DNA from 2 places in the Clostridium kluyveri DSM 555 genome. Region 1 is predicted to be linked to the other one. Evidence: predicted binding sites of a transcription regulator. Region 1 holds the regulator's gene; the other holds the start of a gene.
What was found. The regulator NrdR, encoded in region 1, represses ribonucleotide reductase genes. The targets are predictions, from matches to a motif close to CACNANATNTNGTG.
Positions count from the first base shown of each region.

Region 2: a site for NrdR is predicted at 847-860, ahead of CKL_RS18290 (anaerobic ribonucleoside triphosphate reductase). Genes of this name have one in related genera too.

Region 1 covers NC_009706.1:1,376,861-1,386,154, reverse strand. The annotation lists gene CKL_RS06640 (phosphate ABC transporter substrate-binding protein) at 1-659, opposite strand, end outside; gene pnpS (two-component system histidine kinase PnpS) at 828-2,555, opposite strand; gene CKL_RS06630 (response regulator transcription factor) at 2,565-3,260, opposite strand; gene pgeF (peptidoglycan editing factor PgeF) at 3,319-4,047, opposite strand; gene nrdR (transcriptional regulator NrdR) at 4,199-4,654, opposite strand; gene CKL_RS06615 (YlmC/YmxH family sporulation protein) at 4,726-4,995, opposite strand; gene sigG (RNA polymerase sporulation sigma factor SigG) at 5,051-5,824, opposite strand; gene sigE (RNA polymerase sporulation sigma factor SigE) at 5,898-6,605, opposite strand; gene spoIIGA (sigma-E processing peptidase SpoIIGA) at 6,635-7,432, opposite strand; gene ftsZ (cell division protein FtsZ) at 7,713-8,831, opposite strand; gene ftsA (cell division protein FtsA) at 8,851-9,294, opposite strand, start outside.
Region 2 covers NC_009706.1:3,811,253-3,814,917, forward strand. The annotation lists gene CKL_RS18290 (anaerobic ribonucleoside triphosphate reductase) at 1-829, opposite strand, end outside; gene CKL_RS18295 (hypothetical protein) at 1,094-1,285, shown strand; gene CKL_RS18300 (ferredoxin) at 1,391-1,579, opposite strand; gene CKL_RS18305 (YhfM domain-containing protein) at 1,740-2,579, opposite strand; gene CKL_RS18310 (hypothetical protein) at 2,873-3,397, opposite strand; gene CKL_RS18315 (DUF7922 domain-containing protein) at 3,474-3,665, opposite strand, start outside.

The sequences.
Region 1 (9,294 bases):
TAAGATAGTGCTAAATAGCTTATAGATCCTTCTGTGGTCTTAATTGCATTTTCAACATTTCCATTGGAGTCTTGTGTTGTTCCAAGTCCTTCTTTTTCCTCTTTTCCACCCATTACAGTATCTTTAAATGTAGCTCTGGTGCCTGATGACTTAGTCCTGTTTATAACATTTATTTTCATATCACTTCCGCCTAAGTCCTTCCAATTAGTGACTTCTCCTGTAAATATCTTCTGTATCTGTTCTTTAGTCAGAGAATCAACTCCTACATTAGGATTTACTACTACTGCAAAGCCTATAGCACAAACTTTATGATCTACCAGCTGCTTTGCTTGATCTGCATCCAGCTTGGATTCTGCAGTTACATCAGAATTTCCTATATTTGCCGTACCCTGCAGTGCCAAATTTAATCCTGTACCGCTTCCTCCTCCCTGGACATTAACAGTTACCTTTGGATTTTTTTCTGAAAATGTTTTACCTATTTGTTCTGCCAGTGGCTGAAGCGCAGTAGAACCTGCCAAAGTTATTGAACCGGATAATTCCTGATTACTGCTCTTATCTCCCTCTTCCGTACTATTATTTCCTCCACAGCCTGTGAATATTCCCATAGTCAGTACAATAGCCATAGTTGCTAAAAAACCTCTTCGTATTCTTATATTCATAATAATATAGACCTCCTTAAGATTTAACCTCATATAAAAAAACAACTTCAATTTCCACAGTACTTATAATATTCCACTAAAGTTAATCCTTTATTATAGCTATGTTAATTAAAATTAACATCCAATATTTTTAAATATATCAGATGTTAACCTAATCTATATAATTATTCAATTATCATATCTATGCTTATTATTAATATCTATAGGTATTCTAACTGTGAATTTACTGCCCTTGCCAATCTCACTGTTTAATTCTATAGTGCCACTAAATTTTAAAGTTATATGTTTTACTATAGCAAGGCCGAGCCCTGTCCCTCCCTGACTTCTGGATCTTGCTTTATCAACTCTATAAAATCTCTCAAATAATCTTTCCTGATGCTCTTTAGAGATACCTACTCCATTATCTTCTACCCATATTAAACAGTCATTCTCCTGAAATGCTGTACCAACTTTAACCCATCCTCCATTATTGGTATATTTTATTGCATTGTCCACTAAGTTTATAACCATCTGTTTAAACCTGTCTGCATCCCCCCATATATCAGGCATTTCACAGCTTATTTTCTTGATTTTTATATGCTTTTTATCTGCAAAAGGTTTCATCATATAACATACATCATCTATTATTCCATTTATATCTATAAACTCTATTTTATCCATTTCATTACTTTCTATATGAGAAAGTGTAAGTATATCATTTATCAGCCGTGTAAGACGCTCTGCTTCATCATCTATTATGTTTAAAAATTTATTTCTATTTTCTACATCTTCCACATATTTTAGAGTTTCTGCAAATCCCTTTATGGATGTAAGGGGAGTTTTTAGTTCATGAGAAACATTGGCTACAAATTGTGATCTCATATTTTCTAGTCTTTTTATATCCGTTATATCCTGAACTACCGCCACTATACCTATTTTTTCATTACTATTTATAATATAATCTGTCTTTATTCTTAAATCCCTTTCTTTAGGTCTTAATATTCTAATCTCTTTATATTCCTTCTTTACGCTTTTAAATATATCTTCCAATTCAAAATCTCTTATACTGTCCATTAAATTTTCCCCTATTACATCTTTTGAAATTCCAAATATTTTTTTTGCATAGGGATTTATCATTATAATTTTATAACTGGTATCCACTGCTATCACTCCATTATCCATACTTTTTAGTATAGCTTCCAGTTTATTTGTTTTATCTATGGAGTCCTTTAAGGTATTTTCCAGTTTATCCGCCATGTGATTAAAAGTTTTACTAAGCCTTCCTATTTCATCTTTAGAATTAATTATAACCCTTTTATTTAAGTTGCCACTAGCTATACTAAAAGTAGTATATTGAAGTTTTTTCAAAGGTCTTACTATTGATTTTGAAAGTTTTGAAGCAAAGATTAAAGATATTAATATTGAAAAGGACATTATAAACATATAATATCTTAAATAATTATTCTCAAATCCTTTTATTGTCTGCATAGTTAATGAGCTTCGTATTACATATCCATTCTCAAAGACAGTAGCAAAATATAATGTTTTTTTATGGGTGGTATCACTTATTCTGATATCATATCCTGTTCCATACTTCCTAGCTTCTTGTACTTCTTTTCTCCAATTATGATTACTCATGGTGTACTCCTCTGCCATGGAGTCTCCAAGAACTTTTCCATTCTTATCTATAAGAGTTACCCTCATAATTTCATTTGAAAAGATTTTTTTAAGAAAACTGCTTTTATCCTCTATTTTTTCATTGTTTATTATATTCATTATGATTTCATTGTTTAATTTTAAAGTATCTTTCATATTTTTTATATATTCGCGATTTTCAATCAGTATAAATAGCAACGTAGCTATTATCATACTAAATATAAGGGTAGATACCATAGATAACATTAATTTTTTTTTCATTTTATCCCGTTACTCTTTCCAGTTAAATCTATAGCCAATTCCACGTATGGTTTCAATATATTTAGGTTTTTTATCGCAGCTTTCTATCTTCTGTCTTATGTGCCTTATATGAACATCTACAGTTCTAGTTTCCCCTACATATTCATATCCCCATATCTTATCAAGCAGAAAATCTCTGGTCATAACTCTGCCTTTATTTTTTATAAGCATCTGGAGAAGTTCAAATTCCTTAAGTGTCAATTCTACTTTTTCTCCATTTTTAAGCACTTCATGTCTGTCAAAATCTATACTTATGTCTCCAAACACATAGTACTTATCTAAAGTTTTTATAGCAGTTCTTCTTAGTATAGCTTTCACCCTAGCCAATAATTCTCTTACAGAAAAAGGTTTTGTAATATAGTCATCCGCCCCAAGTTCCAATCCCAGAACCTTGTCAAATTCTTCTCCTCTGGCAGTTATCATCATTATAGGAGTAGAGGCTATCGACTCGTCTTTTCTTATTTCTTTGCATACATCATACCCGTCCATTCCCGGAAGCATGACATCAAGCAAAATAAGTTTTGGTCTTTCCTCCTTTGCTATTTTTAGTGCTTCCATTCCTTCTGAAGCTATGATAGTTTTATATCCATTATTTTCAAGATTGAATTTAATAAGTTCACATATATGCTCTTCATCATCTACTATTAATATTTTTTCTTTTGACATAAATCGCACCCCTTTTATACAATTCACAATTCACAGTTGACAATTCATAGTTCACAATTCACGATTCACAATTTACAGGAGAATTGAGATAAATAAAAGAAAAAAGTCTTCCCTGATATTTATTTTTTCTGTAAGAATACAGATCATATTCTGTGTTACAAGAAGTACAAATATCCAGGGAATTTATATTCTCATCCCGTACTCCACTATCTTTTAACTGGTATAAAATGCATTCTTTTAAACTCAGATTCCGTCCTTCAAATATATATTTATCTTTATAAAAAGTTGAATTTTTAAACTCATTTATTACCTCTTCCCCCACCTCATAACAAGAGCTGCATATATGTGGTCCTATACATGCTGATATATTGAAAGGATTACTTTTAAAATCCTTTTGAAGTTTTTCTATGGTCTTTAAAACAATACAGGATAAAGTGCCTCTCCACCCACTATGAACTGCCGCTATAACTTTTTCTTTTCTATCGTATAAAAGCACAGGAGCACAATCTGCATTAAATACTCCTACAGCCTCATAGGGTACATTTGTAATTATTCCATCTGCATCTTCTAGATTGCCCTTATAAATTATACTGTCGCATCCATGAACTTGATTTAAATATCCTATATTTTTTAGATTGAACCAACCTTTCAAATTATTAATATTTTTTCTCCCCATGTCTTCTAGCTTGTTAAAATTCAAGTTATTTTTAGCCGTTGAAAATACCGCTGATGCCCCTGGAAAATTTATCTTTATAAACTCATACCCTTCAATTAAAATTCTCTCCATATTATCCTCCATATTTTTAGCTTTATAATGAACTTTATTTAAATATATTTTAACATTCTTTATCAAACAATAGCAGTATATATATTTTTTTAACTTTGATTTAACAAATCGGGGGTAAAAAAAAATAAGTGGTGAATATCTATTGACCACTTTATCTATTAGAAATTAAATTTTTTATCTCTTCCATAAAAGTATTTATATCTTTAAATTGCCTATATACAGATGCAAACCTCACATAAGATACTTCATCTACTTTTTTTAAACTTTCCATAATCATTTCCCCTATATCAGAGGAATTTATTTCTGTGAGTACACTGTTACTTATTTTCTTCTCCACCTCATCTGCTATTTCTTCAATCTGTTTTCTTGAAACAGGTCTCTTCTGACAGGCTTTCATAAGTCCATTTAATATTTTTGTCCTATCGAAATACTCCCTACTCATATTTTTCTTTATGACAAGCAGGGGAACATTTTCAATTTTTTCATAGGTTGTATACCTTTTATTACATTTTAAACACTCTCTTCTTCTTCTTATAGCCATTTTGTCATCTGTAGCTCTGGAATCCACCACCTTACTTTCTCCATATCCACAATAAGGGCATTTCAATTTTATTCACGTCCTTTTTAATATAGTATATAAATAATTATACACCTTTAGAACGAAAATTCTACTAATTATTACTTTTTATCCGATATATTTTCTCCATCTACCAAAATTACATCCACCCCTATTTTTCTCACATTATCCCAGGGTACCTCCAAATCTTCATTTTTGTTAAAAAAAGATACTTTACCTGTTTGGGAAGGTAGAATAATAGATATTATCCTATGTTCCTTGCAATTTACTTTTAAATCTTTTATAAATCCCAACTTTATTCCCGTATTTATATCTATAACTTCCATATCTCTTAAATTAGTTAAAGAAAATAAATCTTTTTGTAATTCCATATATGTAATCCCTCCATCTTTTTATTAATATAAACCAAACAATAAATTCAAAATTTTATACATACTTTCTCATGTGCCTTAATGCAGTTTTTTCTAATCTTGAAACTTGCGCCTGTGATATTCCTATTTCATGTGCTACTTCCATTTGAGTTCTTCCATCGAAAAATCTTAAGTTAAGTATTAATTTTTCTCTATCGTTTAATTTTTTCATTGCCTCTTTTATAGATATATTTTCAAGCCAATTCTCATCAACATTTTTTGTATCACTTATTTGATCCATTACATAAATTGCATCCCCACCATCGTGATATATAGGTTCAAATAAAGATACAGGATCCTGAATTGCATCCAGTGCAAATACTACTTCTTCCCTTGGCAATTCCAGTTCTTTAGCTATTTGTGATATAGTAGGTTCTTTATTATTTTCCCTTATTAATTTATCCCTAACCTGCAGTGCTTTATATGCAATATCTCTAAGAGAACGACTCACTCTTATTGAATTGTTATCTCTTAAATATCTTCTTATCTCTCCTATAATCATAGGTACTGCATAAGTGGAAAATTTAACATTCTGACTTAAATCAAAATTGTCAATAGCCTTTATAAGCCCTATACATCCTACTTGAAATAGATCATCTACGTTTTCTCCTCTGTTATTAAATCTCTGTATTACACTTAACACCAATCTTAAATTGCCTTTTATAAATTTTTCTCTAGCATCATTATCTCCCTGCTGCATTTTTATTAAGAGTTCCTTCATTTCTTTTTCTTTTAGAACTGGCAATTTTGATGTATTTACGCCACAAATTTCAACCTTATTAATTATCATGTAATCAGCCCCTTTAGAATATATAGCATTTTAAGTATTTACTAAGACGCTGAATTTTATACTAAAGACAAACTTATAACATTTTATTTATTTCTTTTCTTAGTCTTCTTATTATTCTCTTCTCAAGCCTAGAAATATAGGATTGGGATATACCAAGCAAGTCCGCAACTTCCTTCTGAGTTTTTTCTTTTTTACCATTTAACCCAAATCTTAAATTAACTATTTCTTTTTCTCTGTCACTTAATTTTTTCATGGCAATTACCAAAAGCTGCTTATCCACTTCATCTTCTATAAAGCTATACACCACATCATTATCTGTTCCTAAAATATCAGACAACAATAATTCATTTCCATCCCAGTCTACATTTAAAGGTTCATAAAAAGAAATTTCTGCCTTTACCTTACTATTTCTTCTTAAATACATAAGTATTTCATTTTCTATACATCTTGAAGCGTATGTAGCTAATTTTATCTTTTTTTCAGGATTGAAGGTATTTACTGCCTTTATAAGTCCTATGGTTCCTACAGATACTAAATCTTCTACATTTACTCCTGTGTTTTCAAATTTCCTAGCTATATAAACTACTAATCTTAAATTTCTTTCTATAAGGGTTGCTCTTACTTTTTCATTTCCTGAAACTAATCTAGATACTAAATCCTCTTCCTCCTTTTTGCTAAGGGGAGGAGGTAGTACATCATTTCCCCCTATATAGTATATATTCCTTATGGCAAATTTAAATTTTGTTAGTATTCTGTTTAATAATATTTTTAACTTAAGCATAATTACCCTCCACTATCAATTGTTTTTACTTATATTACTCCTCTAGATAAAAGAGCATGATAATCATCAAGCTGACTTAACTTATCCTGACAAAGAGCAATTATAACCTCCCTATATTTTACCTCTTTTCCAAAATTTATTTTTATTATATCCGGTTTAAATCCCAGAAGTTTCCCACTGGAACCATTTATAACCCTATAGGGTATATAAAATTTCCCAAACTCTTCTAAGTTCACACTATCAAACACAGATTTTTCAACTATCACTACAGGTAGGTTGGTAGCAGGCTCTCTTAATTCATTTCCCGTATCTAAGAAAGCTTTTACTTTTTTTTCTTTATCTTTAAATATAATATCTACTTCGTAAACTAGGGTAAACAGGTCTTTTCTATCCTTAATATAAATTACTAATCTATCGATAGTTATATAACATATCATAAGTGAAATAAAGAGCCATTGATATGGAAAATTAGTTATCATAGCACTATTTACATATGAATATCTATTATATTGAATAAACATACATATCCCTGCTAAAAGCATAGAGTATAGTATAAATACACATAAAATTTTAAAGTCAGTTATAATACCTTTATTACCGAAAGAAATATAGACCAATACCACTGCCACTACTAATTTAAAATAAACTGTGGAAAAAATACTCAAACAAGGATAAATTAATGTAATTGTATATATACTTCCTATAAAGGCTCCTAAAAAAATGCGCTTAAAATTTATTACTAATTTCAAAGTCCTTCCCGTAATATATAACAGAAAAAAATTCACTATTAAATTTATTAAAATTAATAAATCTAAAAATACAACCAATTATTGTTCACCTCCAGCCATAACTTATTAATATCTATTTATATTATATACTTATGAATTTGAAAATTTTGTCATTTTGGAATTGTATATAATATTTTTATTTTCTATATTATGCCAATAATTTTCCTTTTATTCTTAACAATTTCTTTCCCTTTAATAACTTTTTAGTGATTATGGATTATTGTTGATTTTTAATATAAGAAGAATTTGTGGAAATGGTGAAGCATGCAGAAAAAATAAAAAATCCACATATGGCATCTAATTGCCATATGTGGATTTTTTATTTTTTCTGCCTTCTTAAAAAAGCAGGTATTTCTAAATCATTTTCATTAAACTTTTCATATTCCACAGAAGCAGCAGCTTCATTTTTACTATTGATTATATTATTGGATTGAGATTTTTTAATATCCTTTTTTACAGTTAAATCTTCTTTAATTTGATCTTTTTCAGCTTCAAAACCTGTAGCTATAACTGTAATTCTTATTTCATCCTTTATATTTTCATCTATAACAGCTCCAAATATTATATTGGCATCAGGATCTGCAGCCTCTTGAACTATTTCTGCTGCTTCATTTATTTCCAGCAGCCCAAGATCTTGTCCACCAGTTATATTAAGAAGAACTCCTGTAGCTCCTACTATAGAAGTTTCAAGCAGAGGACTGGATATAGCCTGTTTGGCAGCATCTTGTGCTCTATTATCTCCATTTCCTTTCCCTACCCCCATGTGAGCAAGACCTTTATCTATCATAATTGTCCTTACATCTGCAAAATCTAAATTTACAAGACCAGGTATGGTTATTAAATCTGATATACCTTGTACACCTTGCCTTAATATATCATCTGCGAATCTAAAAGATTCCATTAAAGTTGTCTTTTTATCTACTACAGAAAGAAGTCTTTCATTTGGAATTGTAACTAAGGTATCTACCTTATCCTTTAAATTTTTTATGCCCATTTCTGCATGCAGCATCCTTTTCCTGCCCTCGAAAGGGAAAGGCTTTGTAACTACTCCTACTGTGAGTATTCCCATGGATTTAGCAATTTCTGCAATTATAGGTGCCGCCCCAGTTCCAGTTCCGCCTCCCATTCCTGCTGTAATAAATACCATGTCTGCCCCTTTTATAGCTTGTGTTATCTCATCCTTATTTTCCTCTGCAGCTTTTTGTCCTATTTCAGGATTTGCTCCTGCTCCAAGTCCTTTAGTAAGCTTATCTCCTATTTGTATTTTTTGTGACGCCTGTGAAAGCATTAATGCCTGTTTATCTGTATTTATAGCTATAAACTCAACATTTTTTAATCCTTCTTTTATCATTCTATTTACTGCATTATTTCCCCCGCCGCCACATCCTATTACTTTTATCTGTGCAAATTGCTGAACATCTACATCAAAATCTAACACAATACCTAAACCTCCCTTATTAAAAAAAGTCCGTAAAAAATTCTTTTATTTTTGTTACAAACCCCATATGTTTATCCTTATCATTCTTCTTTCCTAATCCCACAGCTATTTCCTCATAACTAGTTACATCTTCATTTTTATTTGTTGTAGTATCTATATTTTTATATTTTATTGAATTAGAAACATCCTTTACTATACCAACTGCTGTAACATACAGCGGACTTGAGGCCCCTATATATTTCGTAGTTCCAATCCTCATAAATTTTTCTAACAGATTTTTGCCAAAATCTTCTATGCCCTTTATTGTAGCTATACCTCCTCCTACTAAAACTATACCTGAAAGCTTATCATAATATTCAGAAACTCTTATTTCCTTGTCTATTATAGAGAATAATTCTTCAACCCTAGCTTCCATAATCTGAACTAAAATATCATAATCAACTTTAACCTTATTATAATCCGC
Region 2 (3,665 bases), 1.5 Mb from region 1:
TAGTATTTAAATTGTAAATTATCCCCTGCATTGCCTGCTCTACATTTTTTCTTAACCGTTTTTCCGAAATATCTTTTATCCTATGCTCTTCTACTCCTACTTCCTTAAGATACTGTATTATTTCCCTTCTCGTAGGTTCTACAAAAACAGCCATATCATTATCAAAATCAGGATGAGACTGTCCGCCAAACATGTCATTTTGAGATGATTGCAATAATATACAGGAAAGTTCTGCCGCAGATTCTATTCTCCTTGGAGTTCTAATATTCCCATATCCCGTATTAAACCCATATAAGAGCATTTCTTTAGTTGGTATATGAAGACAATTGATAGTTAAATTATAACTATCTAAGTCGTGATAATATATATCTCCATTTTCATGGGCTTTTGCTAAATATTTCGGCATAGTCCCCAGATTATGCCATTTATTTGATTCACTAGCTATTCTAAGTAGTTTAGAACTAAAATTATTTCCTACATTAGCATTGTCTCTATCCGTTTCTACGCCTATCTTATCAATAACCTTCATAAGATCTGATTTTATATCTCTTATTTTAGTTCTTTCACTTCTATAATTTGAATATACCAATCCTATTTTTCTATGACCATTTTTTAAAAGAATTTTTTCAACTATATTTTGTATTTCTTCAACCTCTATTTCTTTTACATTAAGCTCTTCTATTTCTTTTATAACTTTTTGAGTTAAGTCTATAAAGTCACTCTCTTTTAATTCATAGCCAATTTCTTCTGATGCACTTTTTATGGCATTAGTTATTTTTATAGAATTAAATTCTACTTTTCTACCATCCCTTTTCACAACATGTAGCATACATCATGCCTCCTAACTACTATATATTGTGTATATGTATTATTCATTATACTATGTAAAATTTAAAATATCAATTTTGCAATCTAGCTTTATCACAATTTAACAAACTCTCTAAGTCATATTTCTTCCATTTCTTTTAATTATTATCCCTAAATGGTACTTGATATTTTATTATGTATTATATAGTAAAATATGAATAATAATTAAATACATAGTTAACACTAAATAAAGTATGTAAATTAAATTTTGAGGAGGAAATATTTTATGATTGGAGAAATAATTGATATGAATGTTTCTCATGCTCTTATAAGTTTTCAAGATGGAACTACTAAAGATGTAAATATTACTCATCTACCTTCAAATTCAAAAATAGGTGATAGAGTAAATATAAATCCTAATTCTTCACCTACTTTAAATGATAAACTAAATGATATATACCCTATGAATATATTTTAAAAACACAAAAACAATAAAAAACTGTGTATAAACCCTCTTAAAAAATATTAATTTAAATACTTCATGATAAATTTATACACAGTCTGTTATTTAATTTTACAATATCTATTCTACTGTAATAGCAGAAACAGGACAGCCTTCTGCAGCTTCTTTAGCAGAATCTTGAGAAGCTTTTGGTACTTCATTTACCGCAGCTACTGCTTTCCCGTCATCATCCATATCAAACACATCTGGACATACCTCTGGACATAATCCACAACTTATACAGGTGGCTTTATCGACTAATGCTTTCATAATATTATCCCCATATTAATTATATTATAATTAATATATAATGGGATTTTCACCCCTTTCATCTATAATCATGAAATTATAAAACATACTTTCTACATCCAAGAAAGCTTATTTTAGTATTCTCAAAAATATGATTTATTATAGATGAATTAAAATTATTTTAAAATCCTTCTAATTTGTCTTCAGATATAGTAACATTCCATCTTCCATTTTCATAAACGTCCTTTATATAATAGATCTTCTCACTTTTCTTTTTTACATCCCAAAATTTAATAGTAGCTTTATACAATGTAGTCTTATACCCTTCCGTTTTTACTGTAACCCATACATCATACTTTTCCTTATCATTATTTCCAATATTAGCATTCTTAAATTTATCAGTAAGCTCAGATTTAAATTCCTCTAAGTCTGTAGACAATATGAATCTTGCTGCATCTATATCTTCATTGAAACTTATTCCAATTTTTTTATCCTTATCCTTAAAATATTTATTTAATGTTTCTATTATGGAACCATAATATACTTCTGTAAAGTTGCTTGGAGGCGTTCTTATATTCCAAAAACTATTTATTATATTATTATCTATCCTCTTTGGTACTATGTATATTTGCTTTCCATTATAGAGATTTCCTGCTTCGTCCTTATCAAGTCCTGCTATATACGAAAATTTATGAATCTTATTATTTGTCTCCATTATTTCCAGTGTATAATCTGGCTGCAGAGAAGATTTTTTAGGCACCTTTTTAGCCGAAGCCAAAGTATCATATAAATCCTCAATAGTATCTTGATCAGTAACTACAAATTTAAATCCTTGATCTCTGGTACTTTGAATAGTTATTTCTTTCACCTTGCCTTGCTTTATATACTCAAAATCAGAATTTTTTAGTCCAGCTTTGACCTTTAACTGATCTAATTTACTACATCCGCATAATAAAAATATTCCTGTTAAAACAATTAGTATAAAAAATATATTGATTCTTTTTTTTACAACCCCATCCATTACCTTCACCTACTGTTAACAATATTGTAAATCCACCATAAAGTGATTCTTAGCTTCAGTTGGAGTTTGCTATAGAGAAATACTTATCTCCATCTGAACCTTAGAAGAACTTATCCAGGCGCATAATAGTGCTTATCTCCCTTTAAAGAAGATGGGAGTATTAGCTAATTTCAGCATTTGGATAAATTAATTTTTAATTTATATTAAAAATCTCTAAATAATTATATCATATTTAAATATAAAAAATCCCCTTCCATAATGACAAACTGAAAGGGAACAAATTATACATATCTCTATTTATACTCTAATGTTTTAACAATAGTCTCAAATATAGTTGGCATATTTTCTTTAAAGTCTGACTCATTTACAAAAAAAGAAAATCTACAAAATTGAGTTCCTTTTTTCAAAAAATATTCTATACCTTTATAACTATCTCCCACTTCCTTTGTAATGGTATATTCAATTAAGTACCCGCTGCCCCCATTAATTTCAATCTCACTTATGTGATAATTCTTATATAAATTCTGCTTTTGAGATATAATTTTACTATTTTCTAAAAATGATTTTAAACTTCCATCCAAATTCCATACTTCAACAAATCCTCTTATTTTATTATCTTCACTTTTAAAATCACTATGATATAATATTTCATTTCCAGACATATCTTGATTCTCAGAAGACCACTTAGAAGGTAGTTTATATCTTAATTTACTTTGCATTCCTTCATATTGAGTTAAATATTTTATATTATTTTGCATAAGAGCTGTAAATTTCAACTTCATATCGAAATTTTTTTCAAGTCCTAAGAGTACTATCATAAGGCCTATTATAATTATGGTGACTCCCAGTTTTCTCTTATTTATTACTATTGATTTAATAATAGGTGTCATAACTTCACTTTTTTACTGGTATAACTATGGTGTTTGTTTTAAAATCATAGAACATCAACCAGTACCCCATTTTATCTTTACTTTCCTTAGGTATCCATGTAACAAATCCTGATTTACCTCCATAAGGTTGATCCTTTTTACTATTAGTGCCTGGTATACCATATATCAAATATTTTACTTTATTATTCTTATCAAA